4 regions of the Kocuria sp. CPCC 205297 genome follow, and region 2 is predicted to be linked to each of the others. Evidence: riboswitches for the same ligand, from Rfam matches in the RefSeq annotation. Region 2 holds a riboswitch; each other region holds the start of a gene.

Region 1 (3,133 bases), on a different contig from region 2:
TGACCCGCTTCCACGGGGGTCGTGGCCCACAGGGAGCGGGGGATCACGGCGTCGTCCACCGCCACGGCGATCCCCAGGGGATGGCCGTCCGCGGCGGTGCCCTCGGGTGTGATCTCGCGGCCCGTGAGGTCGACGACGGCGCTCGCGACCGTCAACCCCGGGGTCACCGCCACGGGGGAGCCGTTCACGACGGCCGTGGAGGAATTGTCTGTGGTCTCGGGCGCGATCATTCGAGTCCTCCATGCATCTGGGGATAGCTCTCGGGTGTGGTGAACGGGGCCTCGGGGGCGGGGTTCGAGTGCCGGGCCGGGTCGGTGTCGGCGAGGAACGCGGCGTCGGACCCGTGGTCCGCGAGCGGGTCCAGGACGCCGGTCACGAGCTCCGCCGCGAGCCGGGACGCCACGGGGGTCAGCAGGATGCCGTGACGGAAGTGACCCGTGCTGATCACGAGCCCGGCCACCGAGGTCTTCCCCACGTACGGCAGGTCGTCGGAGGTTCCCGGGCGGGCGCGGGCCATCATCTCCAGGACGTCGCAGTCGTCGATCGCGGGGACCACGGCGCGCGCGTCCCGCAGCAGTTGGTGTACGCCACCGGCCAGCACGGATTCGCGCCCGTCCTCGCGGCTCGTGGCGCCCAGCACCAGGGTCCGGTCCTCGCGGGGGACCATGTACACGGGTCGACCCAGGACCTGGGCGCGCACCGTGCGCGTGAGCAAATGCGATTCCCCGGGGGCCAGGGCGGTCTCGGGAACCCGCAACCGCAGGATGTCCCCGAACACCGGGCGCAATCTGAGGTCGAGTCCCTCGGGCAGCCCGCCCATGGTGTTGGCGGTCAGCCCGGTGGCCACGACCACGGCGTCCGCGGGGATCACCTCACCGGAGTCCACCTGCACGCCCGTGGCCTGCCGGGGTTCCCTGCGGGAGGTCAGCACGGTGTCCACGCGGGAGGTCAGCCACTGCGCCGGTCCGGCGTCGGGGACGTCCCCGATGGTGGTCAGCTGCGGGCAGTTCAGGGTCTCCACCAGGGCGGCCGCGAGCATCCGGGGGTCCACCTGGCGGTCGGAGACGATCCGTACCGCACCGCTCAACCGCGGCGCAAGAGCCGGTTCCAGGTGCCGGGCCTCCCGCGTGGAGATCTCCTGCACGTCCATCCCGGAGGCGATCTGGTGTGACGCGAGGTCGGAGAGGGATTGGGCGTCCGCGGCGTCGGCGGCCACCACGAGCGTCTCCTCGGTGCGGTAGCCCGTGGGCAGGCCCGTGGCCGCGGTGACGCGCTCCACGAAGTCCGGGTACTCCGCGGCGGAGGCCCGCATGAGGGGGTAGAGGCGTTCCTGGCCGTACTGGGTCTCGGCGATCGGTGCGAGCATGCCCGCGGCCGCGCGGGTGGCGCCCCACGCCGGGCGGGGATCGACGACGGTCACGGCGGCCCCGCGGCGTCGTAGTTCGAAGGCCGTGGCCAGGCCCACGAGACCAGCTCCGGCCACGACCACGTGGTCACCGAGGTGCTCGGGCATTATTCCTCCCTCCGGCGGCATGATCCGCATCAGGTGATCCGGTCGGCGGCTCACGCCCTCTCAGCCCGCTGCGGTGGTTGTTGCCAACGTGTGCGGGCTCCCGTGGAGTTCGTCGAACGGCGACGAACGGCCCTGCCAGTCTAATCACCCCTAGCTGTGGAACGCAGGGGGACTTCGCGGCGGGCTGATCGGGCGAGGTGTCCGCGGGCGCGCGGTTCGTGCCACGATGGCCGCATGGGACACACGAGCCAGACGGGTACCGGGCGCCGCGCCGCCCTCGAGAACGCGCGACTGTACGTATGCGTCACGGCGCGCCACGAGCGCGGTGACCTGCGCGAATTTCTGCACGCCGCGTACGAGGGCGGGGTGGACATCATCCAGTTGCGGGACAAATCCCTCGAGGCTGCAGCGGAGATCGAGGCCATCGAGGTACTCGCCGACGTCGCCCGTGAGCACGGCGCACTCTTCGCCGTCAACGATCGTGCGGACGTCGCGCTGCTCACCGGCGCGGACGTGTTCCACGTGGGCCAGGGCGATCTCACCACCGCGCAGGCTCGGCGGGTCCTGGGGGACGACGTGGTGATCGGGCGGTCCTGTCACTCCCTGGCCCAGGTGGACGCCGCCGTGGCCGACGCCGGGCTCGACTACTTCTGCACCGGGCCCGTGTGGGAGACCCCCACCAAGCCGGGTCGCGCGGCCGTGGGGCTCGAGCTGCCGCGCTACGCCGCTCAGCACGCGGGGGCCAAGCCCTTCTTCGCGATCGGCGGGGTCGACACCGCGCGGTTGCCGTCCGTGCTCGACACGGGTGCCTCGCGCATCGTGGTCGTGCGGGCCGTGACCGATGCGGAGGACGTCACCGCGGCGGCGCGGGCGCTGCGGGACACGCTGCCCGGGTGAGACCCGATCTTTGAACGCGGTGGAGCGGAGGCGCCGCGGTGGGATGGCACCGCTCGGGTAGCGACGTGTTCGGTGGGGTGGTGCGCGTCGGGGCGGAGTCATGGAGTCATGGCGCCGCAGTGTCTTGCCGTCGCGCGGGTGGCACGGCTCGCTCGGTACGCGGAGCGGAACCGTTACGGGGTCCCGCACTGCCCGGGGTGCTGCTGGCACCACGGGGTGACACCGGGGAACTTCCCCCGGTGATCGGCCACCCACCGGTACACGCGGTCCTGGACCCACCGCACGGGCGGTAACCGGTAGAACGGCTCGAACACCCGGATGCCCAGGGCGGTGTCCAGGGTCACGGCCACCGCGTGCGCCCCCGAGGATCGCTCACCGGAACGGGATAGGACGGCCCACACCGACGCGTTGCCCTCCGCATTCGTCAGTCCGAACCGCTCCAGTACGCCGGGGACCTGGTAGGCGTGCAGGGCGATCCGGTCATGGCGGTCCAGTGTCCGGGCCCATCCCACGCAGCGCGTGCAGAACCCGCAGTTGCCGTCGAAGACCAGGTGCAGGGACGCGCCCTGCTCGGTGCCCCGGGGGTTCACAGCAGCGCCGTCCCGTCGATGCACGCGGTGCAGTGTCCGCCCACGAACACGTGGTCCCCGTCCGACGTCACGGTCACGAGGCCGCTGCGTCCCATGAGGGTGCCCTGTCGGGCGATGTAGTTCGCGGGCGCCC
Region 2 (3,133 bases):
GGAGGACGACGCCGCCCACCGCCGCCGCAATCGGCACCGCTGCCTTGCCGAGGTCCCGCAGATCACCCGCGACGAACTCGCGCTTGAGCTCCAGGCCCACGAGGAAGAAGAAGATCGCGAGCAGTCCGTCCGCGGCCCAGGCGCCGAGGCTGAGGTTCAAGTGCCACGGCTCGTAGCCGACCTCGAGGTCCCGCAGCGCGAAGTAGCTCTCCGCGAAGGGCGAGTTTGCCCAGACGATGGCGATGACGGCGGCGACCACCAGGAGGATGCCGGCCACGGTCTCGCGGCGCAGGACGTCCTGGAGGCGGGAGAGGACACCGCCCGAGGGGTGGTCGGGCTCGCACGGGAGCTCAGGATGGTTGAAGAAACCGGGCTCCGAGACGAAGCCGGAGGACTCTTCCCGCTCCACGGGCTCCGGCGATCCGGGCTCACGGTGGGCAGGGGTGGTCGTGTGGTGCTGGGGCATGGACTTCTCCAATGTCGACGGGCATCACGCTCATTACCGCCGACCAGACTTCCCGGCACACCAGCCAGCAAGGGTAGCAGGGCGCTTTTGCGCGGCGCACGCGGGGCGGCTTTCAAGAAGGTGGTCCCGCAGCAACCCACTCGGCTTCTCTGTCGCTGCGACCCGGGACACGAGACGATCTGGCAGTGACCTGCCTACGGTGGGGGCATGCTGAAACGGAATTCGGTGGGCTTGCTGATCCTGGGGTCCGCGATGGTGGCCCTCTTCGTGATCACCTTCATTGGAGCGCGGGAATCATGGCTGCTCATGACCCTGGAACTGCTTTTCGCCGTCATCTTTCTCACCAAGGCGGTGCAAGAACGGCGTGCAGAAGTCGCGGCACAGCGCCGTCGAGCGGCGCGCCGCCCCGCGAGCAACGGCCTGTCTTGACCGAGCTGCCACCGGCGGGACCGGTTATCCCGGACTGCGGTGCGGCTGTGGCTTGGAAACACGAGTCAACATCAGGCTGATTCCCCACAGGAACAGGACCAGCAGCGGTACGAGAGTCATCATGGACGGCTCGTCCACGACTGTCACGCCGCCCACGTTCTCCCAGGTGCATGTGTGGCCCAGTGGCACCCAGCTCCACCCCGGCTCACCGTAGATCGAGCTTCCGTCGCCCAGTTCGCAGGACAGGGATCCGGAGTACACGAGTCGCTCCGCCACAAGCCCTCCGATCCAGGCGAGTACCGCTGCGAGCCACAGCACCCATCCGACGTTCCTTGCCCGCGAAGCGGCTGTTGGGTGTGACATTCACCCGTCTCCGTTCTGGCTGCCGTGCCCCTCCGCCGAGCGCGCTGCCGGTTATTTGGTCTCGCCACTTTCCTATCAGGGTTCCCTGCGACCCCATCCTTCTCGGTCAATCCGCTCACTTGATCCTCGCCAAACCTCCTTGACTACACTGACCACCAGTGACACGGGGTGCCGCCACCCTCCCCCTTCTCGCCCACCTGGCACGGAGTGGGGGACCGCAGCGGCTGAGATGACACCCGTCGAACCTGTCCAGTTAGTACTGGCGAAGGGATGTCACGGTCGCACCGCGCAGGTGGCGCACCGCTTTCTTCGCCGTGAGCCACAGGAGTGAGCATGCGGATCGAGAACACCATCGTCCTGGTCACCGGCGGAGCCCGCGGGCTCGGGGAGCACCTCAGCCGGGCGTTCGCGCGGGAGGGCGCGCGCGTCGTCGTGAACTACCACTCCAGCGAGGAGCGGGCCCGCGCGCTGGTCAGCGAACTCGGGGAGGACAGGGCACTCGCGGTCCAGGCGGATGTGACCGACGCCCACCAGGTTCGGGACATGGTCGCCCGGGCCCGGGAGCACTTCGGCGCGCCCATCACCGTGGCCGTGAACAACGCCCTGGTGGACTTCAGCTTCAACGGGGACGCCCGACCCACCCTCGAGGACCTGACCGCCGAGAACCTTACGCAGCAGTTCCAGGGCGCCGTGGTGGGCGCTCTCAACGTGATGCAGGCGGTCACCCCGGGTATGATGGAGGCCGGTGAGGGGCGCATCATCAACATCGGCACCAACCTCTTCCAGAACCCCGTGGTCCCCTACCACGACTACACCGCCGCGAAGGCCGCCCTGCTCGCCCTCACCCGCACCGCCGCCAAAGATCTCGGCCCGCAGGGCATCACCGTCAACATGATCTCCGGCGGCCTGCTACGCACCACGGACGCGAGTGCCGCTACCCCGGCCGAAGTCTTCGACGCCATTGCCGCCGGTACGCCCTTGGGTCGGGTCACCAGCCCGGAGGAGTTCGCGGACACCGCCCTCTTCTTCGCCTCCGACTGGTCCCGCGGCGTCACCGGGCAGAACCTCGTGGTCGACGGTGGACTGGTGATGGACTGACATGGCCGCCCCGCACGACACCGCGCGGACCCCGTCCGCCGCCCCTGCGGCGTCCACCCGTCCCACCCAGGTGAACCAGCCGCCCGGGACACCCGCCCGGACGCTGCACCTCAACGCCTTCCTCTACGGCGCCGGCCACCACCAGGCCGCGTGGCGCGCGCCGGGCTCCCCGGTGCACCGCCTCACGGACATCGCCTACTACGAGGAGCTCGCGCGGACTGCCGAACGCGGTCTGTTCGACGCGGTGTTCTTCGCGGACGGGCACAGCGTGGGTGACGTCTCCGGCGGACCCCGCTGGAGCCTGGAACCCCTGACAGCGCTGTCCGCGATGGCGCGGGCCACCGAGCGCGTCGGCCTGGTGTGCACGGTGTCCACCACGTTCTTCACCCCGTTCCACGCGGCCAGGATGCTCGCGTCCTTGGACCACATCTCGGGCGGGCGAGCGGGGTGGAACGTGGTGACCTCCATGTGGGACTCCGAGGCCCGCAACCACGGCTACCGGGCCATGCCGACCAAGGATGAGCGCTACGAGCGCGCCCGCGAGTTCGTGGAGGTGGCCCGCGCCCTGTGGGCCAGCTGGGACGAGGACGCCGTCACCGCAGACCCGGAGGGCCGGTGGGCTGAGCCCTCCAAGCTGCACCGCCTGCACCACGAGGGCCGCCACTTCCTGGTGGATGGACCCCTCACGGTTCCGCCCTCCCCCCAGGGGGAGCCGGTCCTCTTCCAAGCGGGTGCCTCCGGGCCCGGCAAGGCACTCGCTGCCGACTTTGCAGAGGG
Region 3 (3,133 bases), on a different contig from region 2:
CCAAGAACAACCTCGAGGCCGCCGAGGAGATCGTGCGGCAACTGCGGTTGCGTGATATCGGCGGGATCATCGTGGTGGACTTCATCGACATGGTTCTGGAGTCCAACCGCGATCTCGTACTGCGCCGGCTCGTGGAGTGCCTGGGCCGGGACCGCACGAAGCACCAGGTGGCCGAGGTGACCTCCCTGGGTCTCGTGCAGATGACGCGCAAGCGCATGGGTACGGGGTTGCTCGAGGTCTTCTCCGAGCCGTGCGAGGAATGCGCGGGCCGCGGCGTCGTGGTCCACGACCACCCCTTGAAGGGCCGCTCCGGCGCGGCTCCCTCCGACCAGCGCGGCACTCGACACGAGCGTAAGCGTTCGCGCAACAAGCAGCACAACGGTGCGCAGGACAAGCCCAGGAACGGCAACCAGCACCACGGTTCGGACGAGCCGGACCAGGCGCGCGTGGAGGCCACCCGCACGGCGTTAGCGAACATCGCCGCGGCCTCCTCCCACGACGAGTCCGGCGACGCCGCACGGAATGCTTCCCAGGGCACCGCACCGCAGTCCGGGGGCGGGCAGGCCGAGGACACCGGTTCCCAGGAGCAGCAGACCTCCCGCGGTCAGCAGGGCGGGGAGCACGCGTCCGAGAACTCCCACGGGGAGTCCGAGGGCGGGCGCCGTCGCCGCAAGCGTCGCGGCAAGCGCAGCCGCGGTCGCGGTCAGCAGGGCGAGGACAACGCCGTGCAGAACGACGGTTCCGACCGGGACGGTTCCGGGAACGACTCGCGCGGGGATTCCCGGTCCGAGGACCGTTCCGGTGGGGACTCGTCCGCGAGCCTCACGATCCACGGCGAGGTCATCGAACTGCCCCACGGGCAGTCTGAGCAGCGGGGGAGCGAGGGCACCCAGGAGGCCCTGTCCCTGGATTCGCTGAGCGCCGCGTTCACGGATGCGGGCGAGGACGAAACCTCGACCGAGGGTGCCGTTCAGGATGCGGACGCCGCGCCCCAGCCGCGAGAGGCCGTGTCGAAGCGGTCGGCCGCCGGACACGCGCCGTCGAACTCCGGGACTGCGCAATCCAGTGCAGGGCAGACGAGTGCCGCGCAGCAGCAGAGTTCCGGGGCGGCGTCGTCCGCCGGCGGGAACCGGCCGGCGGAGGCGCCGGCGGCTCCGGCCCGACGGCGTCGTGGGTCGCGGCGTGCCGTGGCGCCGGCGGCCGCGCCCGGAACCGCGAGGGTGGAGACCCACGAGTACACGCAGGAACGGCAGGTCAGCCGTTTCACCGCGGAGGCCGGGGCCGCGACCCCCGCGGCGTCCGGTGACCAGCCCACCATCGTGGGTGTGGGCATCAAGGCTCAGGACATCACGATGACCGGCAAGCAGGACTGAGTGACCGGCGGCTGGATCCGTCGCCACGCGAGCACCGCAGGGGCACCCGGGATTCCGGGTGCCCCTGTGGCATGATCGGGGACACACACGGGGTGCTGCGCACTGCGGCTGAGAACACACCCGTCGAACCTGATCTAGCTCGTACTAGCGAAGGGATTGTCGTGGACACCACGCCTTCTACCGCCATACCCCGCGTCCTCTCTATTGCCGGAACCGATCCCACGGGCGGGGCGGGTCACGCCGCGGACCTGAAATCCATCGCCGCACTGGGCGGGTACGGGCTGAGTGTGATCACCGCAGTGGTCGCCCAGAACACCCGGGGCGTCGTGAGCGTACACACCCCACCCGTCCAGGTCCTGCGGGACCAGCTGGACGCGGTCGCCGGGGACGTCACCCTGGACGCGATCAAGGTGGGGATGCTCGGCTCCGTGGAGGTCATCGACACGGTCCGGGACTGGCTCATGGTGGGGCGCGCACCCGTGGTCGTGATCGACCCCGTCATGGTCGCCACGGCCGGCGGGCGATTGCTGCGTCCGGACGCCGAACGGGCCCTGCGGGAGCTGCTGCCCCACGCGAATTTGATCACCCCCAACCTCCCGGAACTCGCGGTGCTGGCCGAGCGCCCCGTGGCCGCGACCTGGGACGAGGCGCTCGAGCAGGGACGCGCGGTCGCGGCGGCGTTCCATACCCGGGTCCTCGTGAAAGGTGGCCACTTGGCCGGGGACACGACCCCGGACGCCCTGTTGCTCCCCGGTCAGGACGAACCCGCCGCGTTGTTCGAGGGTCGCAGGGTGCACACGCGTAACACCCACGGCACCGGGTGCTCGCTGTCCTCCGCGGTGGCCACGGTCGTGGCGCGGACCGGGGACTGGCCCGAGGCGATCCGCACGGCCCGCACATGGTTGCGTGGTGCACTGCGCGGCGCGGACGAGTTGCACGTGGGTCACGGCAACGGTCCCGTGCACCACATGCACCACGTCCAGCACCTCGTCACGGATCCGGCGTTCGTGATGACGGCCGCCGCGGAATCCGAGGGCCCCCGGTTCACCGACGAACTGTGGGAGGAGAGCGCCCCGGTGCGTGAACGCATTGCCGCCCTGGCGTTCATCCGGGGCCTCGGGGACGGCACCCTGGACCCGGGCGAGTTCGAGCTGTACCTGGACCAGGACATGCAATATCTGCAGTACTACTCCCGGGCGCTGGCCCTGCTCGCGGCCTCCGCCCCGGACGAGCGTTCGCGCGAACACTTCGCCGCGGCGTCGGCCTCCGTGGTCTCGTTCGAGTCCGCGCTGCATCGCGCCCGGCTCGGGGACCGGGAGCCCATGCCGCCGAGTGACGTCACGAGCAGTTACGCGGACTTCCTGCTGGCGCGCACGGGTCAGGACGGCTTCGCGGTGGGCTCCGCCGCGATCCTGCCGTGCTACTGGCTCTACGCCCACGTGGGTGCGGAGCTCACCCGTCGTGCCCGCGTCGCGGGACCGCAGCACCCGTTCGCCGACTGGCTCAGCACATACGACGATCCGGACTTCCAGACCGCGACCGAGTCGGTGCGCGAGATCGTGGACCGGGAGGCCGCCCACGCGGACCCGGCCACCAGGGAGCACATGCGCCGCGCGTTCCACCGGGCGTGCGCGCTCGAGCTGGCTTTCTTCGCGCAGACGACCCCGGCGACGTCGCCAGAGGGCGAGCGGCGCGCCGCGGCGCAACTGGCATGACTTCGGGTGATCGGGTAGGCTGGGGTGTCGGTGCCGAGCGCCGGT
Region 4 (3,133 bases), on a different contig from region 2:
CGACGACGCCGCCGCGCGAGCGCCCGCCGTCCCGGTTGGCTCCGGGACACGGCGAGATCGCGGGCGCTCAACAAGGTGGTGCCCGGTGCGGCGGCGGCGGGCACGGTGGTGAAACCACCCGTATCCTGCGCAGACTCCGCGACATCCGAAGCCCTCATGGGCGACGCGGCCGGCGCATTCTCCGTAGGCACAGCGGGCGGCGTGATGCCGTGTGGCGCCGCGGAGGCAGCCGTCTGCCGTACCGCGGGATCCATACCATTCGAGGCATGCACGGGAGTGCGAGTGCGCGGCACCCAGCCGGGGACCCACGTACCCTGGTGCTGCAGCAGGTCCCGGGCGTCCTGCAGGGTCTGCTGCGCGGGGCCGTCGAAGGCCACCCGACCGTCGTCGCCCAGCACGATCACACGGTCCACAACCGGTTCCCACAGGGCCACCCTGTGCTCCACGACCACAAGGGTGGTCCCGTCCTCGCGCACCGCATCGGCCACGGCGCGGCACAGCTGCTGCGCCCCCTCGTGGTCCACGCTCGCCGTGGGTTCGTCCAGCAACAGCAGCCGCGGGCACATGGCCAGGGTCCCGGCGAGCGCGAGACGTTGTTTCTGCCCCCCGGACAGTGCCGTGGTGGGGTGGTCGAGCGGGAGCTCCAGACCCGTGCGCGCGAGCGCTTCCCGCACGCGCGGCCAGATCCGCTCGCGGGGGACGGCGAGGTTCTCGAGGCCGAACGCGACGTCGTCCCCCACGCGCGAGAGGACCACCTGCGTCTCGGGGTCCTGGTGCATGAAGCCCACCGTGCCGCGGGCGTCGCGCGGGTCGACACCCCCGACGCTCAACCCGCCCGATGCGGAACGGCCGTCAGGGTCCTGGTCCACACCGGCCAGTGCCTGCAGGAGCGTAGACTTGCCCGCCCCGGACGGGCCCAGGAGCAGGACGCGTTCGCCGGGCTCGATGATCAGGTCCAGGTCCACCAGACTGGGCGTCTCGCGGCCGGGGTGATGCCATCCGAACCCCTCCAGGACCACCCGCGCGCCCGTGAGCTGCACGGTCGGTTCCGCGGTCATCGGCGCACGGCGCCGGAGGCCAGTGCTCCGAGGACACCCGTGGCCTGCAGGGCCTTCATCACGGCCCACATGAGCAACCCTGCGATCACGGCCCCGGAGAGCGTGGTCAGCGCCGCGTAGACGACCTGCTGATCCAGGGCCCACTCGAAGTTGTACATGATGTTCTCGCTCACGCCCAGGAACAGCCCGGATACAGCCCCACCGATCGCCGCGGTCACGGGACCGAACCGGCGGTAACGGGTCAGGAGGAACACGACCTCCACACCGAGGCCCTGCACCAGACCGGAGAGCACCACGAGCCACCCGAAATGCGTTCCCAGGAAGCCCTCGATCACGGCCGCGAGCAACTCGCAGAACAGGGCCGCGCCCGGTTTGCGGATGATCAGGGCGCCCAGGGTACCCGCCACGAGCCAGCCCCCCGCGATGAGCCCCGCGGACGGCGGGTAGGCCACCGTGCCCGCCGAGACCGCCGGGTACAGGAGGTTGGACCACATCCAGAAGATCACGGCGCACACCGCGGCCAATACGGCGGTGACCACGATGTCCACGACCCGCCACGACGAGCTGCGGTTGCCGCTTGCGCGAGGTGTACGGGTGGGGGTGTTACCGACCTGCGTCATGCTGAATCCTCCTGAAGATCCCAGGAGGGGAAGAACACCACCCGCCGTTGCGAGCGGGTCCTTGAGATACTCGACTCCCTAGCGCCGGTACGAGCCGGATCAGGTTCGAGGGTCTGCGCTCACGCGCACTCTCAGCGCCGCGGTGGCGCTCCCCTGTCGTTGAGACGCCAGTCTAGCCCACGACGGCGGGTGGCCGGGCATCTCGCGTGCCCAGCCACCCGCCGTCGTGCGTACGTCCTACGCGGCCCCGGCCCACCCGTACAGGGGGGCGCGGGACCCGCCGGCTCAGATCTCGCTCTGGGAGCTGCGGGAGGGATCGGAGTCCTTGGACTCGAACTTGGCCACCTGGCGGGAGATCCCCACCTTGATGACGGTGCCCACCACACCGGTGATCACGGCCCAGATGATGATGTCGGTCCAGGCCTCGTCCGGGTCCGGGTTCTTGGCTGGGGGCTCGTTGCCCGTGACCTGCTTCCACACCGCGGACAGGCCCTTGTTGGCCAGGGCCACGCCACCCAGGGACGCCACCGTGCCGAAAATGTCCATTACCTTGTTCATGAGGTTCTCCTTGTCTTGTGGGTGCCGACGGCACCGGGCGGCCGACGACGTCGTGCTCGTTGCCCAGCATACGAAGCGCCGGGCGCGACGGGGCGGAAGGAACCCGGTCCCACCGAGAATTACGTCCTCAGCGAGATTCTTCCTCGCCGACGCGAGCGACGACCTCGCGCAGCTCGTCCTCCACGAGGTTCTTCTGGTTCAGGTGCTTGGAGCGGTAGGCGGCGCGGCCCACCATGTGCGCGGACACGGGCACCGTGAGCAGCTGGAACAGCCACGCGAGGATCATCAGCGGGATCATGCCGGGATTGCCGCTCTCGATCGCCACGGCCGTGAGCAGCAGGAGCAACCCCAGGACCTGGGGTTTGGTGCCGGCGTGCATGCGCGAGAGCAGATCGGGGAAGCGCACCAGACCCACCGCCGCGGCCAGGGACATGAGGGACCCCCCCACGAGGCACAGCAGCGCGATGACGTCCAGGACGGTGTGCCAGTTCATGAGCGCTCCAACCCCACATTGCGCGCGACCGTCACAGACCCCAGGAAGCCCACCAGGGAGATGATCACGAGCAGGATGATGTTGCTGGAGTGGTGGTTGTACACCATCTCGATGGCGAGACCCGCACCCACGATCGCGAGCAACACGTCCGTGGCGATCACCCGGTCCAACAGGGACGGGCCCTTGGCCAGCCGGTAGATCGTGCCCGCGGCCGCCACGGTGAGAATCGCACCGCACACCCACACGGCGACGTCTAACATGGTCATGGCCGCTCCTCCCCACGGCCGTCCAGGGCCTTGTTCATCTTGGTGGTCGGCGACGCGACGGCGCCGGAGGCGTCCGCGCCACCCGCGCCACCCGAGGCCTCCAGTCTCGCGAGGTCCTTCTTGGAGCCCATGATCTTG

Evidence for each region. Region 2 has a riboswitch for thiamine pyrophosphate ahead of RF650_RS02560 (3-oxoacyl-ACP reductase). Riboswitches for the same ligand answer to the same signal wherever they lie in the genome.
Region 1: another riboswitch for thiamine pyrophosphate. It lies ahead of thiO (glycine oxidase ThiO); the one in region 2 lies ahead of RF650_RS02560 (3-oxoacyl-ACP reductase).
Region 3: another riboswitch for thiamine pyrophosphate. It lies ahead of RF650_RS06530 (bifunctional hydroxymethylpyrimidine kinase/phosphomethylpyrimidine kinase); the one in region 2 lies ahead of RF650_RS02560 (3-oxoacyl-ACP reductase).
Region 4: another riboswitch for thiamine pyrophosphate. It lies ahead of RF650_RS04835 (ECF transporter S component); the one in region 2 lies ahead of RF650_RS02560 (3-oxoacyl-ACP reductase).

The regions. Positions count from the first base shown of each region.
Region 1 covers NZ_JAVKPY010000004.1:171,379-174,511, forward strand. Annotated here, with positions in the region: gene thiS (sulfur carrier protein ThiS) at 1-230, opposite strand, end outside; gene thiO (glycine oxidase ThiO) at 227-1,513, opposite strand; TPP riboswitch at 1,503-1,627, opposite strand; gene thiE (thiamine phosphate synthase) at 1,748-2,410, shown strand; gene RF650_RS05120 (thiol-disulfide oxidoreductase DCC family protein) at 2,584-3,024, opposite strand; gene RF650_RS05125 (PhzF family phenazine biosynthesis protein) at 2,997-3,133, opposite strand, start outside.
Region 2 covers NZ_JAVKPY010000002.1:211,608-214,740, reverse strand. Annotated here, with positions in the region: gene nhaA (Na+/H+ antiporter NhaA) at 1-466, opposite strand, end outside; gene RF650_RS02565 (hypothetical protein) at 674-895, shown strand; TPP riboswitch at 1,413-1,546, shown strand; gene RF650_RS02560 (3-oxoacyl-ACP reductase) at 1,592-2,356, shown strand; gene RF650_RS02555 (LLM class flavin-dependent oxidoreductase) at 2,358-3,133, shown strand, end outside.
Region 3 covers NZ_JAVKPY010000005.1:221,238-224,370, reverse strand. Annotated here, with positions in the region: gene RF650_RS06535 (Rne/Rng family ribonuclease) at 1-1,373, shown strand, start outside; TPP riboswitch at 1,452-1,547, shown strand; gene RF650_RS06530 (bifunctional hydroxymethylpyrimidine kinase/phosphomethylpyrimidine kinase) at 1,535-3,088, shown strand.
Region 4 covers NZ_JAVKPY010000004.1:112,091-115,223, reverse strand. Annotated here, with positions in the region: gene RF650_RS04840 (ABC transporter ATP-binding protein) at 1-1,058, opposite strand, end outside; gene RF650_RS04835 (ECF transporter S component) at 1,055-1,678, opposite strand; TPP riboswitch at 1,737-1,843, opposite strand; gene RF650_RS04830 (DUF4235 domain-containing protein) at 1,964-2,236, opposite strand; gene mnhG (monovalent cation/H(+) antiporter subunit G) at 2,364-2,729, opposite strand; gene RF650_RS04820 (monovalent cation/H+ antiporter complex subunit F) at 2,726-2,995, opposite strand; gene RF650_RS04815 (Na+/H+ antiporter subunit E) at 2,992-3,133, opposite strand, start outside.